4 regions of the Modestobacter lacusdianchii genome follow, and region 1 is predicted to be linked to each of the others. Evidence: riboswitches for the same ligand, from Rfam matches in the RefSeq annotation. Region 1 holds a riboswitch; each other region holds the start of a gene.

Evidence for each region. A riboswitch is a leader RNA that binds a small molecule or an ion and turns the genes downstream of it on or off. The one in region 1 is predicted to bind thiamine pyrophosphate.
Region 2: it holds a riboswitch for thiamine pyrophosphate, as region 1 does, so the genes downstream of both, ACJTNH_RS05070 (ECF transporter S component) here and ACJTNH_RS18670 (alcohol dehydrogenase catalytic domain-containing protein) in region 1, are expected to answer to the same signal.
Region 3: it holds a riboswitch for thiamine pyrophosphate, as region 1 does, so the genes downstream of both, ACJTNH_RS05095 (purine-cytosine permease family protein) here and ACJTNH_RS18670 (alcohol dehydrogenase catalytic domain-containing protein) in region 1, are expected to answer to the same signal.
Region 4: it holds a riboswitch for thiamine pyrophosphate, as region 1 does, so the genes downstream of both, thiM (hydroxyethylthiazole kinase) here and ACJTNH_RS18670 (alcohol dehydrogenase catalytic domain-containing protein) in region 1, are expected to answer to the same signal.

Annotation. Positions count from the first base shown of each region.
Region 1 covers NZ_JBJJTJ010000036.1:14,759-21,722, forward strand. The annotation lists gene ACJTNH_RS18650 (iron-siderophore ABC transporter substrate-binding protein) at 1-193, opposite strand, end outside; gene ACJTNH_RS18655 (acetyl-CoA C-acetyltransferase) at 273-1,490, opposite strand; gene ACJTNH_RS18660 (SDR family NAD(P)-dependent oxidoreductase) at 1,595-2,380, opposite strand; gene ACJTNH_RS18665 (hypothetical protein) at 2,493-2,696, shown strand; TPP riboswitch at 2,701-2,809, shown strand; gene ACJTNH_RS18670 (alcohol dehydrogenase catalytic domain-containing protein) at 2,800-3,816, shown strand; gene ACJTNH_RS18675 (MFS transporter) at 3,851-5,095, shown strand; gene ACJTNH_RS18680 (response regulator) at 5,205-6,104, shown strand; gene ACJTNH_RS18685 (NAD(P)/FAD-dependent oxidoreductase) at 6,053-6,862, shown strand; gene ACJTNH_RS18690 (ATP-binding protein) at 6,864-6,964, shown strand, end outside.
Region 2 covers NZ_JBJJTJ010000005.1:71,333-78,296, forward strand. The annotation lists gene ACJTNH_RS05035 (Nramp family divalent metal transporter) at 1-312, shown strand, start outside; gene ACJTNH_RS05040 (hypothetical protein) at 337-1,035, shown strand; gene ACJTNH_RS05045 (dihydrofolate reductase family protein) at 1,130-1,684, shown strand; gene ACJTNH_RS05050 (hypothetical protein) at 1,732-2,148, opposite strand; gene ACJTNH_RS05055 (SDR family NAD(P)-dependent oxidoreductase) at 2,253-3,047, shown strand; gene ACJTNH_RS05060 (IS30 family transposase) at 3,095-4,291, shown strand; gene fabG (3-oxoacyl-ACP reductase FabG) at 4,390-5,145, opposite strand; TPP riboswitch at 5,254-5,356, shown strand; gene ACJTNH_RS05070 (ECF transporter S component) at 5,355-5,969, shown strand; gene ACJTNH_RS05075 (ABC transporter ATP-binding protein) at 5,969-6,964, shown strand, end outside.
Region 3 covers NZ_JBJJTJ010000005.1:78,950-85,913, reverse strand. The annotation lists gene ACJTNH_RS05130 (DMT family transporter) at 1-116, opposite strand, end outside; gene ACJTNH_RS05125 (thiamine phosphate synthase) at 136-702, opposite strand; gene ACJTNH_RS05120 (thiazole synthase) at 699-1,487, opposite strand; gene thiS (sulfur carrier protein ThiS) at 1,623-1,829, opposite strand; gene ACJTNH_RS05110 (FAD-dependent oxidoreductase) at 1,826-2,272, opposite strand; gene ACJTNH_RS05105 (FAD-dependent oxidoreductase) at 2,269-2,937, opposite strand; gene thiE (thiamine phosphate synthase) at 2,934-3,548, opposite strand; gene ACJTNH_RS05095 (purine-cytosine permease family protein) at 3,545-4,885, opposite strand; TPP riboswitch at 4,876-4,986, opposite strand; gene ACJTNH_RS05090 (thiaminase II/PqqC family protein) at 5,031-5,621, shown strand; gene ACJTNH_RS05085 (TenA family protein) at 5,618-6,226, shown strand; gene ACJTNH_RS05080 (energy-coupling factor transporter transmembrane component T family protein) at 6,362-6,964, opposite strand, start outside.
Region 4 covers NZ_JBJJTJ010000028.1:17,130-24,093, forward strand. The annotation lists gene ACJTNH_RS17115 (hypothetical protein) at 1-630, shown strand, start outside; gene thiD (bifunctional hydroxymethylpyrimidine kinase/phosphomethylpyrimidine kinase) at 643-1,461, opposite strand; gene thiE (thiamine phosphate synthase) at 1,458-2,111, opposite strand; gene thiM (hydroxyethylthiazole kinase) at 2,108-2,902, opposite strand; TPP riboswitch at 2,895-2,988, opposite strand; gene ACJTNH_RS17135 (NfeD family protein) at 3,093-3,656, shown strand; gene ACJTNH_RS17140 (flotillin family protein) at 3,653-5,191, shown strand; gene ACJTNH_RS17145 (DUF222 domain-containing protein) at 5,272-6,708, shown strand; gene ACJTNH_RS17150 (GNAT family N-acetyltransferase) at 6,729-6,964, shown strand, end outside.

The DNA of each region.
Region 1 (6,964 bases):
TCTCGGTGGCCCCGTAGGCGTGCTCGATGGTGACCGGGAAGGTGGTCTCGGCGGCGGCGCCGGACGACGACGCGTCCGCGGAGGCGTCGTCGGAGCCGGGCGAGCAGCCGGTCAGGGCGGCCATCGCCACGGTGCCGAGGGCCAGGCTGGTGATCGAGGTGCGTCGCGCGATGGGCGAGCTGGTGCGGAACATGCGCACTTTCTACCTCAGGCAAGGCTTACCTAAGTAGCGGGTCCCGTCTCCGGCTCCGGACCAGCCCGACGAGGGCCGCTCAGACGACCCGCTCGAAGACCGCGGCCAGCCCCTGACCGCCACCGATGCACATCGTCTCCAGGCCGTACCGGGCCTCGCGCCGGCGCATCTCGTGGGCCAGGGTGGCCAGGATGCGTGCGCCGGTGGCGCCGACCGGATGGCCCAGCGAGATGCCCGAGCCGTTGACGTTGACCCGGTCGCGGTCGGCGCCGTCCAGGCCCCACTCCTGCAGGCAGGCCAGCACCTGGCTGGCGAAGGCCTCGTTGAGCTCGATGAGGTCCATGTCCGACAGCTTCAGGCCGGTCCTCTCCAGCACGGCGGCGGTGGCCGGCACCGGCCCCATGCCCATCGTCTCCGGCGGCACGCCGGCCACCGCCCAGCCGGCCAGGCGGACGAACGGCTCCCAGCCGCGGCGGTCGGCCTCGGCCCGGGTCGTGACGATGCACAGCGCGGCGCCGTCGTTCTGACCGGAGGCGTTCCCCGCGGTCACGGTGGCCTCGGGGTCGACCCGGCCCATCACCGGGCGGAGCTTCGCCAGGTCCTCCATCGTCGTGTCCGGGCGGGGGTGCTCGTCCTCGGTGACCAGGCGGGCCGCCGTCTTCCGGGTCGCCGGCACCTCGACCCCGACGATCTCGTCGGCGAACCGCCCCTCCCGGATCGCCGCCCCGGCGGCCTGCTGGGAGCGGAGTGCCCAGGCGTCCTGCTCGAGCCGGTCGATGCCGTGCTCGCGGCGCACGTTCTCCGCCGTCTCGAGCATGCCGCCGGGCACCGGGTGGTGGATGCCGCCGGCGGTCTCGCGGGCGCGGGCCAGCCGGTCGTGCAGCATCACGCCGTCGCCCTTGGCGCCGGTGCGCAGCCCCAGCGCGTAGTGCTCGACGTTGCTCATCGACTCCACGCCACCGGCGACCACGACCGTGCCCGAACCCGCCGCGACCTGCATCGCGGCGTAGATGACGGCCTGCAGGCCGGAGCCGCAGCGCCGGTCGATCTGCAGCCCGGGCACCCGCACGCCCAGCCCGGCGTCCAGCGCGGCGATCCGCCCGATCGCCGGGTTCTCCCCGCTCGGGCTGCAGTTGCCGAGGATGACGTCGTCGACCTCGCCCTCACCGAGGCCGGCGCGCTCGGCCAGGCTGCGCAGCGCGGAGGCGGCCAGCTCGTTGGCGGAGAGCCCGGCGAAGACCCCGCCGAAGCGGCCGACGGGGGTGCGGACCGGGGAGCAGATGACGACGTCGTCCATGCGCCCACTCTGCCAGCCCTCCCCCGGCCCGGCACGGCGTTCGGCAGGAACGCCGACGCCCCTCGCCCGGCGGACCGGGGAGGGGCGTCGTCGCAGGCGGGAGGTCAGTCGCGGGGCTTGGCCATCGCCTCGTGCGCGGAGCTCTTGAACGCGTCGGGCAGCACCTTGTTCGCCGCGCCCTGCACCTTGGTCATCAGCGAACCGGCGGTGAGCTTCTCCTCCCCGCTCATCATCGCCTCGAAGCCCTGGGCGGCGACCTGTGCCGGGTCGTCCTTGGGGCCCTTGCCCATGGCGGTGTCGTCGAGGTCGGCCCGGTTGAAGAAGTCGGTGTCGGTCGGGCCGGGCATCAGCGAGGTGACGGTGACCGCGGAGTCCTTGAGCTCCTGCTGCACCGCCTCGGTCAGCGACTGCACGAAGGACTTGGACGCGTTGTAGACGGGCTGGTAGGCGCCGGGCATCGTCGAGGCGATCGAGGAGGTCACCAGCACCCGGCCCTCGTTGCGGCCGGTCATCTCCACGAGGCAGAGCTTGAGCAACGCGGCGGTGGAGACCACGTTGAGCTGCATGATCTCCAGGTCGTCGGCCCAGTCGGTGTCGACGAAGGCGCCGCCGCGGCCCACGCCGGCGTTGAGCGCCGCGGCGTTCAGCGGCCGGCCGAGCCCCTGCACCCGGGTCCACAGCTGCTCGATGCCCTGGGGCGTGCGGAGGTCGGCCTGGACGGCGATCACCTCGGTGCCCTCGGCCCGCAGCCGCGCCGCGGCGGTGTCGATGGTCGGGTCCTCGGCGTCGATCACCAGGTCGAAGCCGTGCTGGGCGAACTGCTTGGCGAGCTCGAACCCGATCCCGCTGGAGGCGCCGGTGACGAGTGCGAGGGGCTTGGTGTCGGTCATGACCCGGCCGTACCCAGCCGTCCCGGTGTCGTCACGCGGATCGGCGGACTTCCGGGCCGGTCCCGACACCGGCCTCCCGGTCACCCGGACGTCGGGGGCCAGACTCGAGCACGTGACGGACGACGCGCTGATCTGCTCGGCCAAGGGCTGCCGGGCGCCGGCCACCTCCCGGTTGGTGTGGAACAACCCGAAGCTGCACACCCCGGACCGGGAGAAGGTCTGGACCGCCTGCGACGAGCACCGCGAGCAGCTCTCCCACCACCTGGCGATCCGGTCGTTCCTGCGCCGCGTCGAGCCCGTGGAGCAGGCCCGGTAGCTTCATCGGCGCACACGGGAGCCCGGGCGCGGGCTGAGAAGGCGGACGACCACCGCCGACCGTCCAACCTGATCCGGTTCATGCCGGCGGAGGGAGCTGCTCGATGCTCGCCGCACGTCTCCATGCCCCAGGCCGGCCGCTGGCCCTGGACGACGTCCCCGTCCCCAGCCCCGCGCCCGACGAGGTGCGGGTGCGGGTGCACGCCGCCGGTGTCTGCGGCACCGAACTGCACTTCACCGACGGGCTCTACGCGCCGTCCCGCACCCCGATGACGCTGGGCCACGAGGCCGCCGGCGTGGTCGAGGCCGTGGGCTCGGCGGTCACCGGCTGGGCCGAGGGCGATCGGGTCGCCGTCTACTACTACCTGTTCTGCGGCTCCTGCCGCTGGTGCCTGCGCGGCCGGCAGAACCTCTGCCTCACCCCGCGGGGCGTGCTGGCCTTCGCCGCGGACGGCGCCTTCGCCGAGCAGCTGGTCGTCCCGGCCCACTGCCTGGTCCGGCTGCCGGACGAGGTCTCCTTCGACGCTGCGGCCCCGCTCTGCTGTGCCGGCACCACCGCGGTGCACGCGCTGGCCGAGGCGGCGGTGGAGCCCGGCGAGGTCGTCCTGGTGCTGGGCAGCGGCGGTGTCGGGCTGGCCGCCGTGCAGGAGGCCCGGCGGCGTGGTGCCACCGTGATCGCGGTCAGCCGGGACGCCGCCCGGCGGGATGCTGCCCGTCGCTGCGGGGCCACTGCCGCGGTGCCACCGGGCGAGGCCGCCGACGCGGTCGCCCGGCTGTCGGGCGGGCAGGGCGCTGACGTGGTGGTCGAACTGGCCGGGGTGACCGCCACCCTCGAGCTGGCCACCGGCGTGCTGGGCCGGCGCGGCCGGCTGGTGCTGGTCGGCTACAGCGCCGACCAGCTCACCGTCAGCCCGCTGGCGCTGGTGGTCGCCGAGCAGCGGGTGCTGGCCAGCGTGGGCAACACGCTGGCCGAGCTGGAGCAGGCGGTGGGCCTGGCGGCAGCCGGTCAGCTGACCCCGCCGGTGGCCGCCACCCTGCCGCTGACCCAGGTCAACGAGGCCCTGGACCGGCTGCGGGCCGGCGAGGTGACCGGCCGGCTGGTGCTGCACCCCCAGGCCTGAGCCCGGCCGGGCGCCCGTGTGAGGATCGGCGCTCGTGCGACGACGCGGCAAGGACGCCCCCCTCCCCCGCGAGGTCGGCGTCCTCGCCATCGTCGCCTTCGTGGTCGCGCTCGGCTTCGGCGTCGTCGCCCCGGCCATCCCGCTGTTCGTCCGCGACTACGGCGTGGGCACCACCGCCGTCGGCTTCGCGGTCAGCGCCTTCGCCTTCTTCCGGTTCGTCTCGGCCTTCGGCGGTGGGTCGCTGGTGGAGCGGATCGGCGAGCGGGCGGTGCTCGCCGCCGGGCTGGCGATCGTCGCGGTGACCACCGGACTGGCCGGGCTGGCCGGCAACTTCCCGCTCTTCGTCACGCTGCGCGCCGCCGGTGGCATCGGCAGCGCTATGTTCACCGTCGCCGCGCTGTCGCTGCTGCTGCGCACCGCTCCCGCCCACCAGCGGGGCCGGGCAGCCGCCACCTACCAGGGCGGCTTCATCCTCGGTGGCATCGCCGGGCCCGCCGCCGGTGGCTTCCTGGCCGAGATCTCCCCGCGGGTGCCGTTCTTCGTCTACGCCGGGTTCCTGCTGGTGGCCGGCGCGGTCGCGCTGGTGCTGCTCCGGCCGGCCGCGCTCCCGCCCACCCCGGCCGCCACCGCACCGGGCGTCGACCAGGGCGGCGGGCCGGAGCCCTCCACCGCCGCCGTCCCGCCGCCCGGCACCGAGGCCGGCGGGCTGCGCCAGGCGCTGCGCTCCCGGGCCTACCTGGCGGCCCTGGTCGCCAACCTCGGCGTCGGGTGGGTGCTGTTCGGCGTGCGCAACTCGCTCGTGCCGCTGTACGTCACCGAGGAGCTGGGCAAGACCGTGGCCTGGGCCGGCGCCGGGCTGCTGGCCGGGTCGGTGGCCCAGGCGCTGGGCCTGCTGCGGGCCGGCCGGCTGTCGGACACCTGGGGACGGCGCCCGTCGCTGGTGCTCGGCACAGGTCTGGCCACCGCGTCGATCGCGGTGCTCGTGCTGCCGCCGTCCACCGCGGCGTTCCTGATCGCGATGGCCACCTTCGGGCTGGGCGCCTCGCTGCTGGCCAGCGTGCCCGCCGCGCTGGTCGGCGACGTGAGCCCGCGCCGTGGCGGCCGGATGGTCGCGGTGTTCCAGATGGTCGCCGACCTGGGTGCGGTCGTCGGGCCGCTGGTCGCCGGCTGGCTCACCGACGCCTTCTCCTTCCAGGTGGCGTTCGCGGTCAGCGCCGCCGTCCTCGGGCTCGGGTTGCTCGCCGCGCTGGCCATGCCGCGACAGGTCCGCCCGGTCTGACCGGTCGGCGGGACTTCCGCTGTTCACACATCCGGAGTTGGATGAGCGGGCCACCGGGGGCCCGCTCACCCGGGCGGACCACCCCGCGGCGGCGCTGACCGGAGGTGCTGTGCCTGCCCGACCCGTCCTGCTCACCGTCGACGACGACCGCGCCGTCAGCCGCGCCGTCGCCCGCGACCTCCGCCGCCGCTACGGCGAGGCGTTCCGGATCGTCCGGGCGGAGAGCGGCCCCGACGCGCTGGCGGTGCTGCGCGAGCTGACCGCGCGCGGCGAGACCACCGCCCTGCTGCTGGCCGACCACCGGATGCCCGGCATGACCGGGGTGGAGTTCCTGGAGCAGGCGATGGACCTGGCACCCACCGCCAAGCGGGTGCTGCTCACCGCCTACGCCGACACCGACGCCGCCATCCGGGCGATCAACGACGTCGACCTCGACCACTATCTGCTCAAGCCCTGGGACCCGCCGGAGGAGAAGCTCTACCCGGTCCTGGACGACCTGCTCGACCAGTGGAAGCGCACCGCCCGGCAGCCCTTCGACGGGCTCACCCTGCTCGGCCACCAGTGGTCGGCGGAGACCCAGGAGCTCAAGGAGTTCCTGGCCCGCAACCAGGTGCCCTACCGGCACCTGCAGGGCGAGGAGGCCGCCGCGATCCGCACCGCCGCCGAGCTCGGCGACGACGCGCTGCCGGCCTGCGTCTTCCCCGACGGCACGGTGCTCAGCCGGCCGAGCCTGCGCGACGTGGCCGAGAAGTGCGGGCTGTCGACGACGGCCGGCAGCCCGTTCTACGACGTCGTGGTCATCGGCGCCGGCCCCGCCGGGCTGGGCTCTGCGGTGTACGCCGGCAGCGAGGGGCTGCGCACCCTGCTGGTCGAGCGGACCGCCACCGGCGGTCAGGCCGGCACCAGCAGCCGGATCGAGAACTACCTCGGCTTCCCGCGCGGCGTCTCCGGTGCCGACTGGCCCGGCGGGCCCGCGACCAGGCGGTCAAGTTCGGCGTGGAGATCCTGACCACCGCCGAGGTCACCGAGATCGCGCCGGCCGGCGACGGCCGGGTGGTCCGGTTCGCCGACGGCTCGGAGGTCACCACTCACGCCGTCGTCCTGGCCACCGGCGTCCAGTGGACCCGGCTGCCGGCCCGCGGCGCCGAGGAGTTCGCCGGCCGCGGCGTCTTCTACGGCGCCGACCCGCACGAGGCGCTCAGCTGCACCGACCAGACCGTCTACATCGTCGGCGCGGCCAACTCCGCCGGCCAGGCCGCGCTGCACTTCGCCAAGTACGCCGGCAAGGTCGTGCTGCTGTGCCGCGGCACCGACATCCGCCGGGGCATGAGCGAGTACCTGGTCGCCCGGATCGAGGGGCACCCGGTGATCGAGGTGCGCACCTGCACGACCGTCGAGGCCGTCGAGGGCGATGACCACCTCGAGCGGCTGGTGCTGGCCGACGCGGCCAGCGGCAGCTCGGAGACCGTCGAGGCCAGCCGGCTGTTCGTGTTCATCGGCGCCCGGCCGATCACCGACTGGCTGGGCGAGGCCTACGCCCGCGACGACCACGGCTTCCTGCGCACCGGCCCGGCGCTGCTGGACGCCGAGGGCCGCCCGCCCGCGGGCTGGCCGCTGCCCCGGGCGCCCTACCACCTGGAGTGCTCGGTGCCCGGGGTGTTCGTGGCCGGCGACGTCCGGTCGGAGTCGGTCAAGCGCGTGGCCTCCGCCGTCGGTGAGGGCGCGATGGCCGTGAGCCTGGTGCACCGCTACCTGGAGGCGATCTGAGATGGCCGTCGACCTCGACGAGCTGCGCAGCCTGTTCCTGTTCGAGTCGCTCGACGACGAGGCGCTGCACTGGCTCTCCGGCCGCAGCGACGTGCGCGTGTA
Region 2 (6,964 bases), on a different contig from region 1:
GCCGGCCAGGTGGTGATGGCCGGGTTCCTGCGCAAGCACATCCCGGTGCTGGTCCGCCGGCTGATCACCCTGGCCCCGGCGCTGCTGGTGCTGGGCCTGGGTGGTGACCCGACGACGGCGCTGGTCTGGTCGCAGGTGGTGCTGTGCTTCGGCATCCCGTTCGCGCTGGTGCCGCTGCTCTGGCTGACCTCCCGGAAGGACCTGATGGGCGGCTGGGTCAACCGCCGGGTCACCACGCTCGCCGGGTCGGTCGTCGCCGCGCTGATCATCAGCCTGAACGGCTACCTGCTGGTGAGCACCTTCCTCGGCTGACCCCCGGCCGGGCAGGATGCCGGCATGCACCCGAAGGAGCCGGTCGACTGGGCGCCGGGGCTGGCCATCCTGGGCGACGTGAGCCCGGCGGCGTGGATCGAGGCCGCGCTGCGGCCGTCGTCCGCGCCCTGGACGGTGACCTCCCTCGTCCCGCCGGTCTTCGAGGCGTACGCCCGGGTGCTGCCGCCCAGCTACGAGGACCAGGACGCCGAGCCGCGGCACCGGTGGCCGGAGATCGCCGCCGCCACCGGGGTTCCCCTGACCGCCGAGACCCGCTTCGACGACCTGGTGGCCGGCTCCGACCGTTGGGGCCGACCGTGCGACGGCGGCCTGGACGCCCGGGAGACCGCGGCCCTCGCCCGCGTGCTCGGCGCGTCCACCGGGACGCCGGCGGATGCGTACTTCTGCCTCTGGGAGGGCTTCGGACTCGAGGAGACGGAGGCCTGGGCCGACCGGCCGATGCGCGTGGAGATCCCGCACCGGGCGTTCCACCTGCTCACCGGCCCGGTCGCCGCCGCGCCGGTGCTGCCCGCCGAGGTGCCGTGGCGGTGCGCGAGCCTGTGGTGGCCGGCGGACCGGGCCTGGCTGGTCGCCACCGAGATCGACGGCTACCTCACCTACGTCGGTGGCAGCCGTGCCGCGATCGACGCCGTCCTGGCCGACCCGGACCTCGACGCGGTGGCCGTGACCCCCTCGACCCCACTGGACCCCAGCTACGGCTGAGCACCGGCCCACCGATGAGGAACGGCGCCGGACGCCGTCCCAGGTACGACACCACCGCCGCCGGCACCGCCGGCCGACGCACGAGGAGCACCCCATGGGCGCGATCAAGGTCCACGAGTTCACCACCGTCGACGGGGTGGTCGACGCCCCGATGTGGACGATGGACTACGGCTTCCCCGACGACCTGGCCGCCTCCATCGGCTCGCTGACCGGCTCGTCGACCGGCATCCTGCTCGGCCGCCAGACCTTCGAGATGTTCGCCCCGGCCTGGTCGACCCGCACGGTGGAGGACGACGAGGGCGCCCCGTTCTTCAACGACACCCGCAAGTACGTGGTCAGCTCGACGATGACCGACGCCGAGTCGGTCTGGCGGAACTCGACGGTGGTCGGCGGGTACTCGGCCGACCGGATCCGGGCGCTGAAGGACGAGGTGGACGGCGACCTCTACGTCAGCGGCAGCGCCACGCTGGTGCGCGCGATGCTCGCCGACGGGCTGGTCGACGAGCTGCACCTCTACGTCTACCCGCTCGCCGTGGGCACCGGCATCCGCCTCTTCCCCGAGGGCACGTCCCAGCCACTGGCCCTGCTCGGCGCGGAGACCCTCTCCAAGGGGGTCGCCCACCTCACCTACGGCCCGCCCCTCACCTGACCCCCGCCCGGTGGGGCCCAAAGTCCCGACTTTGGCCCCCTCCGGGCTCAGGGCGGTGGGGCCTCGCCGACCTCGGCGAACAGCGGGACGGCGCTGAGTCCCGCCACCGCCTGCTCGGCACCACCGGCCGGGTCGGCGACCGCGGGCGGCACCAGCACCTCGACGCCGTCACCCTCCGGCCGGGCGTTCGCGGTGGCGATGACGCCCGGGTGCTCCCGGAGCAGCCGCTGCGCCTCCGCCCGCAGGTCACCGGGGCGGAAGGCGGTCTGCTGCACCGTCACCTCGCAGCCGGGGTCGGCCAGCACGGCCTGCACCGGCGCCGGCAGCTCGCCGTACCAGCGCACGGTGAGCCGCTTCCGGTCGAGGCTGATCCCGGGGGTGCCGAAGTCCGGCGAGTCCCCGGCCGCCGCGCTCAGCCGCTCGAGCAGGTCGTAGATCGCGGTCGGGCCACCCGGGTAGGCCACAAACTCACCGTGCCCCAGCCGCGGCGCCGGCCCGGCGGACGGTTTCCTCGACCCCTTCGACCCACTGCGCGCTGCCATGCCCGCCATCATCCAGGCTGTCGGGCATGGAGATCTCCGGAGCACGGATCTGGGTCACCGGCGCCTCGACCGGCATCGGCGCGGCGCTGGCCAGGGAACTGGCCGACCGCGGGGCCCGGGTGGCGATCAGCGCCCGCAACACCGAGCAGCTCGCCGAGGTCGCCGGAGGCCGGATGGTCGTCGTCCCGGTCGACGTCACCGACCGGGCGGCCACCGTGGCGGCCGGCGAGCGGGTGCGACAGGCGCTGGGCGGGCTGGACGTCGCGGTGCTGAACGCCGGCACCTGGTCGTCGTTCCACGTGGAACCGTGGGACTCGCAGCTGTTCGCCGACCACCTGCAGGTCAACGTGATGGGCGCGGTGCACACCATGGAGGCCGTCGTCCCGCAGATGCTGGCCGCGGGGCGGGGCCGGGTCGTCGGGGTGGCCTCGGTCGCCGGGTACCGCGGCCTGCCTGGTTCGGAGGCCTACAACGCGGGCAAGGCGGCGCTGATCAGCCTGCTGGAGAGCCTGCGCGGGTCACTGGCCCCGCGGGGCGTCGTCGTCCAGACCGTCAACCCGGGGTTCGTGACCACCCGGATGACCGACCGCAACCGGTTCCCGATGCCGTTCAAGGTCGAAGCCGACGTCGCCGCGCGCACCATCGCCGACGGCATCGCCAGGGACAAGGCCGAGGTCGTCTTCCCGGTGCCGATGATGGTCGCGATGAAGCTGGCCCGGCTGCTCCCGGTGCGGGTGTGGACCCGGCTCACCGCCGAGCTCGCCCGCCGCGGCGTGACCAAGAGGCCCGACGACGAGCCACCGCCGTCCGTCCAGCATTGATCAGGTGACCCGGTGTCAGGGGGTCGTTGCATCACCCCAGCTGAGGGGTGGCATGGGTGGCTGTGACACGGGCGAATGAGCGGGTGTTCTGGGCGGGGATCGCGCAGGGGCTGCCGACGGCGGCAGCCGCTGCGCGGGCCTGGGTCAGTGGGCAGCGCGGTCGGCGGTGGTTCCGGGAAGCTGGTGGCGTGCCACCGCTGGATGTCCATGAGCCCTCGGGCCGGTTCCTGTCCCTGAGCGAGCGGGAGGAGATCGCCGTCGGGCTGGCCGCTGGCCAGTCCGCGCGCCAAATCGCCGCCCGGCTGGGGCGAGCCTCGACCACGGTCAGCCGCGAGCTGGCGCTGTGGGAGCAAGCCCACCCGGGGCGGCCCTACCGGGCGGTGCCGGCCCAGACCGACGCCGAGGCCCGCGGAGCCCGACCCAAGCCCTTCAAGCTGGCCCACGAGCCGCTGCGGGAGCGGGTGCAGGCCGATCTGGAACGCAGGTACTCACCGCGGCAGATCGCGATGCGCCTGGCCATCGAGTTCCCCGACGAACCGGCGATGCGCCCCTCGCACGAGGCCATCTACCAGGCCCTCTACATCCAGGGCCGGGGGCTGCTGCGCCGGGAGCTTGCTACCTGCCTGCGTACCGGGCGGGCGATCCGCCGGCCCCGACACCGCGTGGATGGACGCTCCGATCCAGACCGCCGCATCCCGGGGAAGATCATGATCAGTGAGCGGCCCGCCGAGGTCGACGACCGAGCAGTGCCCGGGCACTGGGAAGGCGACCTGATCGCCGGAGCGGCCAACAAGTCCTACATCGGCACCTTGGTCGAGCGCACCACCCGCTTCTGCCTGCTGCTGCACCTACCCGGCCGCAAGGTCGACCCACTGGCCCTGCAAGAAGCCATCGTGACCGCCATCGGGCAGCTCCCCAAGCACCTGCGCCTGTCCCTGACCTGGGACCAGGGCCTGGAGATGCGCCGGCACGCCGAGATCACCCTCGCCGCCGACCTGCCCATCTACTTCTGCGACCCGCACTCACCCTGGCAACGCGGCAGCAACGAGAACACCAACGGACTGCTCCGCCAGTACTTCCCCAAAGGCACCGACCTCTCGGTGCACACCCCCACCGACCTGGCGGTGGTCGCCGCCGAACTCAACGGACGACCCCGCCAGACCCTCGGCTGGAGAACCCCCGCCGAAGCACTCAACGACCTACTCTCACCACCTCAACCAACCGGTGATGCAACGACCACCTGAACCCACCTGACCTGATCAATGACTGTCCCCCTGCACCAACGCTGGTGCAGGGGGACAGTTGGTGATCAGGGGACCTGATCAGTGCTGGGGGCCCGACGTCAGTCGCGGGGGCCGCCGGCGACGTAGATGACCTGGCCGGAGACGAAGCCGGCGCCCTCGCTGCACAGGAACGACGCGGTGTGCGCGATGTCCTCGGGCTGGCCGACCCGGGCGACCGGGATCTGCTTGGCGGCCATCTCCTTGAACTGCTCGAACGGCACGCCCACCCGCTCGGCGGTCTGCGCGGTCATCTCGGTCTCGATGAAGCCGGGGGCGATCGCGTTGGCGGTCACGTTGTACCGGCCCAGCTCGATGGCGAGGGTCTTGGTGAAGCCCTGCATGCCGGCCTTGGCCGCGGAGTAGTTGACCTGGCCGCGGTTGCCCAGCGCCGAGACGCTGGAGAGGTTCACGATCCGGCCGAACTCGGCCTCGACCATGTGCTTCTGCGCGGCCTTGCTCATCAGGAACGCACCCCGCAGGTGCACGCCCATGACGGCGTCCCAGTCGTCGACGCTCATCTTGAACAGCAGGTTGTCCCGGGTGATGCCGGCGTTGTTGACCAGCACCGTCGGGGCGCCCAGCTCGGCGGCGACCCGCTCGACCGCGGCGTTCACCGACGCCTCGTCGGCGACGTTGGCACCGACGGCGAGCGCCTCGCCACCGGCCTTCTGGATCTCCTCGACCGTGCCCGCGCAGGCGCCCTCGTCCAGGTCCAGGACGGCGACGGCCATCCCGTCCTGGGCGAACCGCCGTGCGATGGCCGCGCCGATCCCGCGCGCCGCTCCCGTGATGATCGCCGTCCGCTGCTGTGCCACTGCGTCTCCTCGTCGAGTCGTCAGCGGGCCACCGGCCCGCCGTGCTGCCGTCCTGCCTATCACCAGCCCACCGTGGCCGCGCACCCGACCGGGCTAGGCTTGCCCGCACACACACGACAGGGGAGCGCCTCGGCGCTGAGAGTGCGGGCAACCGCAGACCCTCGAACCTGATCCGGGTCATGCCGGCGCAGGGAGTCTGGAGGAGCACCATGGCCGAACAGGCCGTCCGTCCGTCCGATGCTGCCCAGGGTGAGCCGCGCCGCGGCTGGCGCACCGTCGACATCGTCGTCACCGCCGTGCTGGGCGTCGCGTTCGGCGTCGTCTTCTGGGCCTGGGGCCTGCTGTGGGCCGCCACCGGCCCGGCCTTCGGCGCCTTCCCGCCGGGTCAGGCCTTCATGTACGGCGTCTGGCTGCTGCCCGCCGTCCTCGCCCCGCTGGTCGTGCGCAAGCCCGGTGCCGCGCTGTTCGCCGAGCTGATCGCCGGCATCGTCTCCGCGCTGCTGGGATCGGCCTGGGGCTCGCTGGTGATCGTCTACGGCCTGCTGCAGGGCCTGGCCGGTGAGCTGGGCTTCGCCGCCTTCGGCTGGCGCCGGTACAGCTGGCCGCAGGCGCTGCTGGCCGCCGCGCTCGCCGGGGCCACCGCAGCGGGGCTGGACCTCTACAACTACTACCCGGACTGGACGCCGGGCTGGATGACCACCTACACCGCGCTCATCGTGGTGAGCACCGTGGTCATCGCCGGGCTCGGCGGCATGGCGCTCACCCGGGCGCTGGCCGCCAGCGGCGCGCTGTCGTCGTTCGCCTCCGGCCGGACCCGGGTCTGATGAAGGACCCCGTCCCTCCCCACGACGCGCTCCGCGCGCCGCGGGTCCCTGGGACGGGGCCGAACGAGCACGGCGGGGTCGGGCCGGCCGCCGTCCGGATCGACGGGTTCGGCTTCCGGCACGCCAGCCGGCGCGCCTGGGCGGTGCGGGACGTCGACCTGCGGGTGGAGCCCGGGCAGCGGGTGCTGCTGACCGGCGCGTCCGGGGCGGGCAAGTCGACGCTGCTGCGCGCACTCGGCGGGCTGCTGGACCCGGAGTCCGGCGACGTCGCCGGTGAGCTGACCGTGGACGGCGCCGTGCCCGACCGGCGGCGCCGGCCGGTCGGGGTGGTGTTCCAGGACCCGGACTCCCAGCTGGTGATGACCCGCGCCGGGGACGACGTGGCCTTCGGCCTGGAGAACACCGGGACGCCGCCGCCGCTGATCTGGCCCGCGGTCGACACCGCCCTGGACGCCGTCGGCTTCGGCCTCGGCCGCGAACAGGCCACCGCGGCGCTGTCCGGCGGGCAGAAGCAGCGGCTGGTGCTGGCCGGCGCGCTGGCGCCCCGGCCGGGTCTGCTGCTGCTCGACGAGCCGACCGCGCAGCTCGACCCGGACGGCGCGGCGCTGGTGCGGGCGGCCGTGACCCGGGCGGTGGCCGACCGGTCGGCGACGCTGGTGGTGGTCGACCACGACGTCGAGGCGTGGCTGCCGCTGGTCGACCGGGTGGTGGAGCTGCTGCCCGGCTGTGGCGCGGTGGAGCACCCGCCCGGTTGGCGACCGGCGCCGCTGCAGCTGCCGGCGCGGCAGGTGCACTCCCCCGGCGAGCTGCTGCTGGCCACCGAGGCGGCGGGCTTCACGCACCGGGGCAGCACGCGACCCGCGCTGGCGGCGACCGACGTCGTCCTGCCGGCCGGCCGCACGCTGGCGGTGACCGGACCGAACGGCACCGGCAAGTCGACGCTGGCGCTGCTGCTGGCCGGGCTGCGGGCGCCCAGCACCGGCCGGGTCGTCGCC
Region 3 (6,964 bases), on a different contig from region 1:
TAGCCGGCCAGCACGGCCAGGCTGGGCAGCAGCACGGTGAACCCGGCGGTGCGGGGGAGCAGCGAGGTCGCGACGACCTCGGTGACGATCGCGCAGGCGAGCAGGAGGTAGGCCACGGCCCCGATCGTGCCCGGCTCAGCCCACAGCGGTGAGCAGGTCGCGCACCGAGGCCGGGTCGCGCATCACCGCGCCCATCACCGCGACCCCGGAGGCACCGGCGGCCAGGCAGCCGGCGACCTCCTCGGGGCCGATCCCGCCGAGGGCGTACACCGGTGGGCCCAGCGGCGCGAGCGCGGCCAGCCCGGCCGGGCCCAGCGCTGGGCCGTACCCGGGCTTGGAGGGCGTCGGGAACACCGGGGACAGGAAGGCCCAGTCGCAGCCCTCGGCGCGCGCCCGGGTCAGCTCTGCCGCGGAGTGGCAGGACCGGCCGACCAGCCGGGGACGCGGCGCGGGGAACGGGTCGTGCGCGGCCAGGTGGACGGCGTCGGCGGCGCCGCTCCCGGCGCGCACCAGCACCCCGCCGACCGGGTCGAGCAGGGCCCGCAGCCGGTCGGCCAGGGCGTCGCGCTCGGGCCCGGGCAGGTCCTTCTCCCGCAGCACCACCGCCCGGGCGCCGGCGACGACCGCGGCGGCCACGGTGTCGACCAGGCTGCCCCGGCACCGGGTGCGGTCGGTGAGCACCAGCAGCCGCGGCAGGGTCATCCCAGCTCCGGGCGCCCCTGCATCGCGGTGGAGGCCTGGGCGTGCCAGCGGCGCGGGATCCGCCCGGCGCCATGGGCCAGCCGCCCGCCCTCCACCGCCTGCCGCATGGCCAGCGCCATCCGCTCGGGGTCGCGGGCGCGGGTCACCGCCGAGGCCAGCAGCACCGCGTCACAGCCCAGCTCCATCGCCAGCGCGGCGTCGGAGGCGGTGCCGATGCCGGCGTCGAGCACCACCGGCACGTCGACCGCCTCGCGCAGCAGCGCGATCGAGTGCGGGTTGCGGATGCCCAGCCCGCTGCCGATCGGCGAGCCCAGCGGCATCACCGCGGCGCACCCGATGTCGGCCAGCCGCCGGCCGAGCACCGGGTCGTCGGTGGTGTACGGCAGCACGGTGAACCCCTCGGCGACCAGCTGCTCGGCGGCGTCCACCAGCTCGACGGCGTCCGGCAGCAGTGTCACCTCGTCGCCGATGACCTCCAGCTTCACCCAGTCGGTGCCGAAGGCCTCCCGGCCCAGCCGGGCGGCGAGCACCGCCTCCCGGGCGGTCCGGCACCCGGCGGTGTTGGGCAGCAGCCGGACGCCGCAGCGCTCCAGCACCTCGAGCATCGACCCGCCGGGCACCGCCTCCACCCGGCGCAGGGCGACGGTGACCAGCTGGCTGCCCGAGGCCCGGACCACCCGCTCCAGCACCTCGAGGCTGGGCAGGCCGCCGGTGCCGAGCACCAGGCGCGAGGTGAAGGGCTGCCCGGCGATGGTGAACGGGTCGGTCGCCTCCTCTTGATGCAGGCCGTCCTGCAGGGGCCCGCTCTCCTGCAGGCCCCCGTGCAGGGGCCCGCCGCGAGCCCGTGAGGCTTCGTCCCGAGCTTGTGAGGGATGAGGCGGACGAGGTCCTTCGAGGGGGGCAAGGGGGTCCTTCGACATTCAGCCTCCTGCGGTCGGGGCGAGCACCTCGAGGCGGTCGCCGGGGGAGAGCTCGGTGGTGGCCCAGCTGCTGCGCGGGACGACGTCGCCGTTGCGGGCGACCGCGACCCGGTCGTGCCCGCCGCTGCGCTCGGCGACCAGCCCGGCGACGGTGGTGCCGGCCGGGAAGTCGGCGGGGGTTCCGTTGACGGTGATCGGGACGGTCATCGGTGGGTGAACCTCTCGGCGGTGAACGGGGCGGCGAGCTCGGGCAGCGCGCCGTCGGCCAGCAGTCCGGCGACGACGTCACCGGTGACCGGGGTGAGCAGCACGCCGTTGCGGTGGTGGCCGGTGGCCAGCACCAGCCCGGGCAGGCCGCCGGGCCCGAGCAGCGGGGCGTTGTCCGGGGTGCCGGGGCGCCAGCGGGCCAGGGTCTCGACCAGCTCCAGCTCGCTGACCCCGGGCACGACCTCCATCGCGTCGTGCAGCAGGTCGTGCACGCCGCCGGCGGTGACGGTGGCGTCGAAGCCGCGGTCCTCGGTGGTCGCGCCGACCACCAGCCGGCCCTCGCCGTAGGGCACCAGGTAGACGTGCCTGCCGCGGACCAGCGCGCGCACCGTGCCACCGAGCAGCCCAGCCGCGCCGGCCAGCCGCAGGACCTGCCCCTTCACCGGGCGGACCGGCAGCGGCGGCACGCCCGGCAGCCCACCGCTGCGCGCCCCAGGGCCAGGACGACGGCGTCCGCGGCCACGACCGAGCCGTCGGCGAGCCGCAGACCCGCGGCCCGGCCGCCCTCGACCAGCAGCTCGGCGACCCGCTGGGGCACCACCCGCACGCCGGCGGCCTGCGCGGCGGCCAGCAGCGCGCGGTGCAGTGCCCGGCCGTCGACCGAGTGGTCACCGTCCACGGCCAGCCCGCCGCGCAGCCGCGGGGTGAGCGCTGGTTCCCGGCGGCGGGTGGCCGAGGGGGTCAGCCGCTCGGCGGTGAGCCCGAGTTCGCACTGGTAGGCGTGCAGCGCGCCCAGGGCGGCGACGTCGTCGGCGTCGAAGCCGACCACCAGGGTGCCGGCGGTGCGCAGCCCGACCGGCGTCCCGCTCGCGGCCTCCAGCTCGGCGGCGAAGGCCGGCCAGCGCTGCACCGACGCCAGGCACAGCCGCAGCAGCGCCTCCTCGCCGTAGGCGGCCTCGGTGACCGGCGCGAGCATCCCGGCGGCGGCCTCGGAGGCGCCGGTGCCCGGGGCGTCGTCGACCACGGTGACCGACATCCCCCGCTGCGCCGCCCGCCACGCGACCGCCAGCCCGATCAGGCCACCCCCGGCCACCGCCACGTCGGTCATCGCAGCGCCCGCAGCAGCTCACCGGTCGCCGCACCGGGGTCTGCGGCGGTGGAGACCGCACCGACCACCGCGACGCCGGCGGCCCCGGCGGCCAGCAGCTCGCCGACCCGCGCGGCGGTGACCCCGCCGATGGCGACCACCGGCACCGGCACCGCCGCCGCCACCGCGGCCACCCCGGCCGGCCCGATCGGGTCGGGCAGCCCGGTCTTGGTGGTGGTGGCGAACGCCGGGCCGACGCCGAGGTAGTCCGCGCCCTCGGCGACCAGCAACCGGGCCCGCTCCGGGTCGCGGGCGGTGCCGCCGAGCAGGTGCCCGGGGCCGGCGACCCGCCGGGCGGCGGCCAGCGGCAGGTCGTGCTCACCGAGGTGCGTGCCGTCGGCGCCCACCGCCAGGGCGACGTCCACCCGGTCGTTGACCAGGCAGGTGACGCCCGCCGGCCGGCAGATCTCGACCACCGCGCGGGCGAAGTCGTGCAGCACCCGGTCGGTGCAGCCCTTGGCCCGCACCTGCACCACCGGCGCACCGGCGGCCACCGCCGCGGCCACGGCGGCCAGCGCGCGCGGCCCGCCGGCGGCGTCCGTGAGCACGTGCAGCCCGCCGAGGGGCCTCACGCCGCCGTCCGCCGGACCCGCAGCCGGGCGGGCAGCACCAGCAGCATGGTCAGCACCGCCGCGACGGCGAGGCTCACCAGCGAGGCCGACCAGCCGTTGGCCGGGTCGATGCCCAGGTCGAGCTGGCGCTGGGTCCACCAGGCGGTCCAGCCGGCGCCCGGGCCGCCGAAGTACGTCGGCAGGGTCAGCTGGTAGGCGACGAACCCGGCGAGCCACGGGAGCAGCAGCGACAGCCGGGCGGGCGCGGTGTCGGAGGTGTCCCAGGCCCGGGTGCGCAGCGCGTAGGCGACCAGGAGGACCCCGATCAGCGGCACGAAGACCGCGCCGATCAGGAAGAGGAACGGCTCGTAGGCGGCGATGTCGAAGCTGAGCGCCAGCAGCGTGGCGACGGTGCCGACGACGACCGCGGCGACCCGCCGGTCGATCCGGGCGACGACGTTCTGCGCCGAGACGGCGGTCGAGTAGAGGTTGGCGAAGGCCTCGTCCAGCTCGACGACCACCAGCACCAGCACGGCCAGCGCGCCCAGCGGCACGGCCAGCAGCGCGTCGACGACGTCCAGGCCGGCGCTGCCGTAGGCGGCCAGCGCCAGCACGCCGAGGGTGAACATCGCCACCGTGGCCAGGCCGTAGCCCAGCGCCGCGCCGGTTGCGGCGGACCGGCCGCTGCGCACGTGCCGGGTGTAGTCGGCGGCCAGCGGGAACCAGGAGATCGGCAGGGCGATGACGATGTCGGTCGCCGTCCAGAACGAGGTGGCGTTGCCGGTGGTGAGCTCCGGCAGCGGCTCGCGGAGCACCTCCACGTACAGGTAGACGATCGCGGCCAGCGCCGCCCACACCGCGTACCGGGACAGCACCCGGACGACGCCGAGCGGGCGCAGCGCCATCGCGGTGGCCAGCACACCGGCCAGCAGCACGAACGGCCAGCGCGGCGCGTCGAGCACCCGCGAGGCGGCCTCGGCGATGATCACGATCTCGAAGGTCGCCCAGCCGATGCACTGCACCAGGTTCAGCGCGGTGGGCAGCCAGGAGGCGTGCCGGCCGAGCAGGCCGCGCAGCAGCACCATCGCCGGCACGCCCTCCCGGGCCCCGATGCCGGCGGCGCCGCCGAGCAGCAGCGCGCCGATCACCGCACCGACGACGACGGCGCCGAGGGTCACCGCCAGCGGCCGGTCGGGCAGGACGACGAAGACGGCGGCCACCGGCAGCAGCAGGCTGATGCCCAGGTTGCCCCACAGGCCCAGGGCGTCCCGGAAGCCCAGGGTGCGGGCGGGTGGCTCGCCCAGGGTGAGCGGTGCCTCCGCGGTGGCGGACGGGCGGATGACGTCGGACGTGCTCATCGACAGCTCCCTACGCCGGCATTACCCGGTCAGGTTCCAGCGGTCGGCGGCAGGTCAGCCGCCCTCTCAGCCCGGTTCTCCGAGCTCCCGCACGTGGCATCGGCCACGACGTGCGCCACCCTAGCCACCTCGTAGAGTCCGCGCCGTGCCGGTCGCCGAACTGCTCCGACGTCATCCCGATGCCTGGCGCGGGGCCACCGCGCACCCCTTCCTGCAGGCGGTGCGCGACGGGTCGCTGCCGCCGGCCGCGTTCGACACCTGGCTGGTGCAGGACGCCCGCTTCGTCGCCGACCTGCTGCGCTTCCAGGCCCGGCTGCTGGCCCGGGCACCGCGCCCGGCCCAGGCCGTGCTGGCCGGCGGCGCCGGAGCGCTGGTCGAGGAGCTGGCCTGGTTCGAGCAGCAGGCCGCCGCCCGCGGGCTCGACCTCACCGCCCCGGCGCTGCCGGCCACCGCCGCCTACGCCGAGCTGCTGGACCGGCTGGACGGCGCCGGCGTGCCCACCGCGCTGACCGCGCTGTGGACGATCGAGCGCACCTACCTCGACGCCTGGTCGGCCGCCGCCCCCGGCGCCCCGGCCTACCGGGAGTTCGTCGAGCACTGGACCGTGCCGGCCTTCGCCGGCTACGTCACCGGCCTGGAGGAGGCGGCCGACGCGGCCGGTGGCGCGGACGACGCGCTCTTCCTCGAGGTCGTCGCCGCCGAGACGGCGTTCTGGCAGATGGCGGTGGACGCGTGAGCCTCGCCGCCGACCTCTGGGCGGAGAACGCCGACCTGGCCGCCGCGGCCCTGGCGCACCCGTTCGTGCAGGGCATCGCCGACGGCACGCTGCCGACCGAGCGGTTCGCCGGCTACGTCGCCCAGGACGCGTTCTTCCTGGAGTCCTTCGCCCGCGGCTACGCGCTCGGGGTGGCGCACAGCCCGGACCGGGCCGCGCTGGACACCTTCGCCGACCTGCTCGCCGGGGTGCGCGAGGAGCTGCGGCTGCACGGCTCCTACGCGGCCCGCTGGGGCATCGACCTGACCGCCGTCGCGCCGCTGCCGGCGACCTCGGCCTACACCGACTTCCTGCTGGCCACCGCCTCGCTGGGCGGGGTGGGCCTGACCTGCGCGGCGATGACACCGTGCATGCGGCTCTACGCCCACCTCGGGCAGTCGCTGGCCGGCACGGCGGCCACCCCCTACACCGAGTGGATCACCACGTACGCCGACCCGGGCTTCGAGGACCTCGCGGTCACCCTGGAGCGGCTGCTGGACGCCACCGCCCCCGACACCCGCCCGGTGCGGCACGCCTACCGCCGCGCGATGCAGCTGGAGGTGGCGTTCTTCGACGCCGCCCTCTGACCTCCGGCTCGCCGCCGTGGCGGCCATGTCGGCCGACATGGCCACCCGTCGGACCCGTTCGACGGCCATGTCGGCCGACATGGCCGGGCGGGGGACGCGCGGACCAGCGCCGCCGGTCGGCGTCGACCCGGCCCGTCAGGACAGGGCGGGGGACCAGGCGCCGGTGAGCACGCTGGCGGTGACCGCGACCGCGCAGACGGCCACGGCGGCGACCACCACCCAGGCGTCCAGCGGGCGCAGCCGCGAGCCGCGGGCGTTGGTGCGGGCGATGCCGGAGTCGAAGCCGCGGGCGTCCATCGCGGTGGCCAGCCGGCTGCCCCGCCGGATCGCCCCGACCAGCAGGCCGAACGCGGTGCTGGCCAGCAGCCGCACGTGCGCTCCCGGGTTGCGGCCGCCGTCGACCCCGCGGGCCCGGCGGGCCAGCCGGATGGTCTCCCACTCCGCGGCCAGCAGCGGCACCAGCCGCAGCGCGGCCAGCGCCCCGTAGGCGAACCGGGTGGACACCCGCCAGTGCAGGGTCAGCGCGTCGGCCAGCCGCACCGGGTCGGTGGAGGCGACCAGCAGGATGCCGGGCAGCGCGAGCGCCACCACCCGCAGCGCCCAGGTCGCCCCGCTCAGCCAGGCCTCCGCGCCGTCCAGGGAGCCGAAGGCGACGTTCACCCAGGCCACCCCGGCCGCGCTGAGCAGCAACGGCCAGGTGCGGCGCAGCACGTCGCCCGGCCGGGTCAGCCCGGCGGC
Region 4 (6,964 bases), on a different contig from region 1:
CCCCTGGACCGCGAGAACACCCCGGACGACGACGCCCCCGTCGACCCGGCCACCGGGCATGCGCTGACCGAGCGGGCGTTCCGGGCGGCAGCCGGTCGCGGCGACCAGCAGGCGGCGCTGGAGCTCGCCGTGCTGCTGCGCGAGGCGGGCCGGCAGCTGGAGGCCTGGCACTGGGCCCAGCTCGCCGCCGACGCCGGCTCCCGGCCCGCGGCCACCACCCTCGCCTGCTGGCGCTGGGAGGAGAGCCGCGACCCGGCGCTGGAGCCGCAGCTGCGGGCCGGCGCCGAGCACTCCGAGGTCGCCCGCGCCGCGCTCGCCGACCTGCTGCGCAGCACCCGCCGGGTCGAGGAGGCGCGCACCGTGCTCGAGCGCGGCGCCGCCCGTGGTGAGGTGGCCGCCTGGCTGCCGCTGGGCAACCTGTACCGCGACGAGCTGGACGACGTCGTCGCCGCCGAGGCCGCCTACCGGGCCGGCATCGAGGGCGGCGACCTGCACTCCCACCACAACCTCGGCGTGCTGCTGCTCGGCGCCGGCGACGTCGAGACCGCGATCGAGCACTTCTCCATCGCCGCCGCCGGAGGCGACGAGCTGGCCGCGCTGGTGCTGCGCGAGGTCCTCGAGGAGGGCTGAGCCCTCAGGCCGTCACCAGCGGCCGGCGAAGTGGTGCACCGGGCCGTGCCCGGAGCCGACCCCCAGCTCGCCGCCGGCCCGCAGCGCCGCCTGCAGGTAGTCGCGGGCACCCTCGACCAGCGGCGCCCAGCCCGGCTCGTCGCCGGCCAGCCGCGCGCGGGCGGCGAGTGCGGCCAGCGCGGAGGACAACGTGCAGCCGGTGCCGTGCGTCGCCGTCGTCGCCACCCGGGGGCGGCGGGTCTCCAGCACCCCGGTCGCGGTGACCAGCACGTCGACGGAGTCGTCGCCGCCCAGGTGCCCGCCCTTGAGCAGCACGGCGGCCGGCCCCAGCGCCAGCAGCGCGGTCGCCTGCGGGGCGAGCTCGTCGACCGTGGTCGCCGGCGCGACGTCGAGCAGCGCCGCGGCCTCGGGCACGTTCGGGGTGAGCAGGTCGGTCACCGGCAGCAGGTCGGTGCGGACGGCGTCCACCGCGTCCTGCGAGATCAGCCGGTCGCCGCTGGTGGCCACCATCACCGGGTCGCACACCACCGGCCCGGCCGGACGGCCGGCCAGCAGCGCGGCGACCTCGCGCACCACCTCGGCGGTGCCCAGCATCCCCAGCTTGGTGGCGTGCACGGTCACGTCGGCCAGCAGCGTGCGCACCTGCTCGGCCACGAACCCGGCCGGGACGCCGTGCACCCCGGTGACGCCGCGGGTGTTCTGCGCGGTCAGCGCGGTGAGCACCGCGGTGCCGTAGGCGCCCAGCGCGCTGAAGGTCTTCAGGTCGGCCTGGATGCCGGCGCCGCCGCTGGGGTCGCTGCCGGCGATGGTCAGCGCCACGGCCGCGGTCACGCCGGCACCCCGCTCAGCGCGGTGCGCAGCGCCCGGGCCGCAGCCGTCGGGTCGGCCGAGGTGCAGATGTCGGAGACGACGCAGATGCCGTCGACCCCGGTCGCGGCGACCGCGGCGGCGGTGTCCGCGGAGATGCCGCCGATCGCGACCGAGGTCAGCCCGCCGGCCCGCGCCCGGGCGGCCAGCTCCCGGGCGCCGTCGAGCCCCAGCGCCGCACCGGCGTCGGGCTTGGTGGGGGTCGACCAGACCGGGCTGAGCCCGACCAGGTCGACCGTGCCGGCGGGGAGGGCCAGCACGTCGTCCAGCTCGGCCGCGCTGCCCACCGAGACGCCGACCAGCGCGTCGGGCCCGAGCAGCGTGCGCGCCTCGGCGGGCGGCAGGTCGTCGGCGCCCACGTGCACCCCGTCGGCACCGGTGAGCACCGCGATGTCGACGGCGTCGTTCACGATCAGCGCGACCGCCGGCGGCAGCACCACCTGCACCGCGCGGACCAGCGCGAGCAGCTCCCGGTGGCTGGCGGTCTTGTCCCGCACCTGGACGGCGGTGACCCCGCCGGCGACCGCGGCGGTCACCACCTCGGGCACCGACCGCGGGGCGCAGAGCACCGTGTCGGTGACCAGGTAGAGCGTCGGGTCGAAGCCGGCCCTCATGAGCCGCGTACGTCGGCGGCGGCGAGGGCGTCGCCGTCCACGGCGTCCAGCGCATCGAGCCAGAGCGGGGCGAAGGTGCCCGGCCCGGCGGCCCGCGCGGCGGCGGCCTCGGCGGCCAGCGCCACGTGCGCGTGGGCGGCCACCGTGGCGGTCATCAGGTCGCCGGCGGTGGCGACGTAGGCCGCGACCACGCCGCCCAGCGCGCAGCCGGCGCCGGTGGTGCGGGTCAGCAGCGGTGACCCACCGCCCACCCGGACCACCCGCTCGCCGTCGGTGACCACGTCGACCGGCCCGCTGACCGCGACGATGCCCAGCGTCCGGCGGGCCAGCTCCTGGGCCGCCTCCAGCGCCGCCTCCGGGGAGTCGGTGCTCTCCACGCCGCGACCGCCCTTCCCGGCGCCGGCCAGGGCCAGCACCTCCGAGGCGTTGCCCCGGACGACGGTGGGCCGCAGCTCGACCAGGTCGGCGGCGAGCTCGGTGCGGAAGGTGAGCCCACCGACCGCCACCGGGTCGAGCACCCAGGGGCGGCCGGCCTCACCGGCGGCGCGGGCGGCCAGCCGCATCGCCTCGGCCGTGCGCTGGTGCACCGTGCCCACGTTGACCAGGACGGCGGAGGCGACGGCGGCGAACTCGCCGGCCTCGGCGGGCTCGTCGACCATCGCCGGGGCCGCGCCGATGGCCAGCAGGGCGTTGGCGGTGATCGTCTGCACGACCGTGTTGGTGAGGCAGTGCACCAGGGGTGCGGAGTCGCGCAGCGCCGTGGCGGCGGCGCGCAGAGCGGTGGCGTCCACGCCGTGACATCCCTTCGCCAGTGCGAACTGGAGCAGGTTCGACGGGTGTGTTCTCAGTCCCGGGCGGGACACCCCGTGTCAGGCCCGGACGCTAGCACCGCGCCCGGCCGGCCGCGGCCGGTGCGCTCGCTCGGCTTGATCACGAGCCGCTGACCTGCGACTCTGTGCGCCGGACCCAGGAGGAGGGCACGTGGACCCCATCGCCGTGGCCTTCCTCGTCGTCGGCGGGCTGGGCCTGCTCGTGCTCGTCGTCGCACTGCTGGCCGGCGAGCTCGGGGAGATCGGCCCGATCGACGCCGACGGCCCCTTCTCCCTCCCCGCGATCGCCGCGTTCCTCGGCGGGATCGGCTTCGGTGGTGCCGCGGCCACCGCGCTGCTGCCCGCCCTGCCCGGCGCCGCCACCGTGCTGCTGGCCCTGCTCGCCGGGCTGGTGGTGGCGCTCCCGCTGGCCGCCGGCGCCGTCCGGCTGTCGGCGCTGCTGCGCGACATGCCCACCGAGCCGACGCTCACCGCCGACCGGCTGCTCGGTGCCCAGGGGGTCGTCGTCTCCCGGGTGCCCGCCGGCGGGCTCGGCGAGGTGCGGCTCGGTGTGGCCGGCCAGCAGCTCAAGTACCACGCGCGCAGCGACGTGCCGCTGCCCGCGGGCACCCCGGTCTACGTCGTCGACACCCTCACGGAGACCTCCGTGCAGGTCGCCTCCACCGCACCGGAGCCGACCGACCTCTTCCCAGACCCCGGAGGAACCCAGCCGTGACCCTGCTCATCGCCATCGGCGGCATCGCCGTCCTCGTGCTGCTGCTCGTGCTCCTGGTGCTCTCCCGGATCAAGGTCGCCGGGCCGAACCAGGCCTTCCTGGTGACCGGCCGGCAGGGCCGCTCGGTCACCGGCACCGACGGCGCGGTCAGCCGCGACATGTCCGGGCAGAAGGTGGTGATGGGGGCCAGCGTCTTCGTGCTCCCGGTGGTGCAGAAGCTGCACTCGATCGACCTGTCCAGCCGGCGCATCCCGGTCGGCATCCGCGGCGCGGTGAGCCTGCAGGGCGTCAAGTGCGACCTCGAGGGCGTCGCCATCGTCAAGGTCGGCGGCAACGAGGGCGCGATCCGCGCCGCGGCGCAGCGGTTCCTCGCCCAGCAGGAGGGCATCGACACCTTCACCTCCGAGGTGCTGGCCGGTGCGCTGCGGTCGATCGTCGGCCGGCTGACCATCGAGGAGATCATCCGCGACCGGGCCGCGTTCGCCTCCGCCGTCGCCGAGGAGGCGGAGTCCTCGCTCACCGGTCAGGGGCTGGTGCTGGACACCTTCCAGCTGCAGGACATCCAGGCCGAGGGCAGCTACCTGGCCGACCTGGGCCGCCCGGAGGCCGCCCGGGTGCTCAAGGAGGCGTCGATCGCCGAGGCGCGCGCCCGGCAGGCCGCCCAGCAGGAGCAGCTGCTCGCCGACGAGGCGATCGCGGTGGCCCAGCGGCAGCTGCAGCTCAAGCAGGCCGAGATCGACGCGGAGATCGACGCCGCCAAGGCCCGCGCCGCCGCCGCCGGGCCGCTCGCCCAGGCCGCGCAGGACCAGGAGGTGCTGACCGCGCAGGAGAAGGTCGCCGAGCGGACGGCGGCGCTGACCCAGGCGCAGCTGGACACCAAGGTGCGCCGTCCGGCCGACGCCGAGCGGTACCGGGTGGAGCAGGAGGCCGAGGGCCGGAAGAACTCCGCGATCCTCACCGCAGAGGCGCAGCGGCAGGCGACCATCGCCGCCGCCCAGGCCGCTGCCGAGCAGGCCCGGCTGTCCGGTGAGGGCGAGCGGGCCCGCCGCTCGGCGCTGGCCGAGGCCGAGGCGATCGAGGGCGCCAAGCGGGGTGAGGCGGAGAAGCAGCGCCGGCAGGCGATCGCCGACGCGGTCGAGCGGGAGGGCGCAGCGGAGGCCGCCGCGATCCTGGCCCGCGGCAAGGCCGAGGCCGAGTCGATGGACGCCCGGTCCGAGGCGTTCGCCAACTACGGCGAGGCGGCGATCCTCGACCTGCTGGTCAAGGTGCTCCCCGAGGTGGTGGCGGCGGCCTCGGCCCCGCTGTCGGCGGTGGAGAAGATGACCGTCATCTCCGCCGACGGCGCCGGTTCGCTCGGCCGCTCGGTGGCGGCGAACGTGGCCCAGGGCCTGCAGCTGTCCGGTGACCTCACCGGCCTGGACGTCGCCGCGCTGCTCAAGCGGCTGGGCAACGGAGCCGCGGGGAGCGTGGGCGAGGCGGCGCCGGTCACGCGTGTCCCGCTCGACGGCAACGGCACCGCACCGGCGCGCGACTGACGAACCGCAGGCGTTCCCGCGGGAACGCCTGCTGGTCGCTGAGCTGCGGTTCTGTCATACCCCGAGAGCAGCATCGCGGCATGGGTGCACTCGTGGCGGTGGGCGGCGCGTCGGTGGGCGACTCGGCGCTGGGTGGCGAGCCGGGCGAGCGGTCGGTGGCGGAGCTGGCCCGGGAGATCAGGTCCGGCGCGGTGCGCCTGGCAGCGGCGACGGCTGCCTGGCTGCGGCTGGTGGCGGAGTTCGACGCCCGTGAGGGCTGGGGCGAGGTCGGCGTCCGGAGCTGCGCGCACTGGCTGGCCTGGCAGTGCGGGATGGGTCCGGGCGCCGCGCGGGAGCACGTCCGGGTCGCCCGAGCGCTGGGCTCGCTGCCGGTGACGGCGGAGGCGTTCGCCGCCGGCCGGCTGTCGTACTCGAAGGTGCGGGCGATCAGCCGGGTGGCCGACCCCGCCACCGAGGTCGAGCTGGTCGAGCTGGCGCGGCACGCCACGGCCTCCCAGGTGGAGCGAGTGGTGCGGGCCTGGCGCCGGTCGGACGCCGTCGACGAGGGCCGAGTCTCGGAGAAGCGGTCCTTCCAGTGGCACTGGGACGCCGACGGGATGCTGGTGTTGCAGGTCCGGATGGACGGAGAGTCGGGTGCGGCCCTGCTGGCGGCGGTCGAGTCGCTGGTGGAACGGGACACCCGCCGGGAGCGCGCGGCAGCGACCGGGGCGATGGCCACCGGAGAGACGGCGGCCAGGGAGACGGCGGCCACCGAGTGCCCTGCCGACCCCGGGGCGTTCCCTCGGGAACGGGCCAGTGCCCGCCGCTGCCGGGCGCTGGCCCAGCTGGCCGAGGTCGCCGCCGACACCGGCCGGCGAGCGGGCGACCCACCTCGCCGGGAGGTGGTCGTACACGTGGACGCCGACGTGCTGGCCGATGACGCCGCCGCGGGTCGGGCCCACCTGGAGGGTGGGCCGGCACTGACCCCGGCGCAGGTCCGGCGGATGGCGTGCGAGGCGTCGCTGAGCGTCATCGTCGAGCGGCACGGTCAGCCGCTGGCGCTGGGACGCCGTCGACGGCTGGCGACCCGGGCCCAGCGGCGGGCCCTGCTGGCCCGCGACGGCGGCTGCGCGCGACCGGGCTGCACGGAGACCCGGATCGAACGGCTGCACGCCCACCACCTCAGGCCGTGGCGGCTGGGTGGCCGCACCGACGTGTCGGCGATGGTCCTGCTGTGCGACGTCGACCACGGTCTCGTGCACGACGAGGGCATCGTCCTGCGCCTCCGGGGCCCGCAGCTGGTGGCCCACGACCGGGCCGGACAGCAGATCTGGGGCCCGCCCGACCCGGCCTTCGCCGCAGCTCCGGTCATCTCTCCCGCAGGGCAACCGGCCAACGTGCCGCGCCCGCCGCTGACCCTGGTGCCGGACGCCCAGTTGCCGGACGAGATGCCGGCCGGCGGGGAACGGATGGACCTCGGGCACGTGGTCTGGGCGTTGCTGGCACATCGCGACCACCTGCGGCGGACGGCGTCCTGAGTGCTTGCGACGATGAGCCGGTGACCGACGCCCCTCCCCTGCGCACCGCCCGGTTCGCCGAACTGACCCCCGCCGAGCTGTACGGGCTGCTGCGGCTGCGGGTCGACGTGTTCGTCGTCGAGCAGGAGTGCCCCTACCCGGAGCTGGACGGCCGCGACGCCGAACCGACGACCCTCCACCTGTGGTTCGCCGACGACGAGGGCACGGTGCTGTCGACGATCCGGCTGCTGGAGAACGGCGAGGACCGCGCGATCGG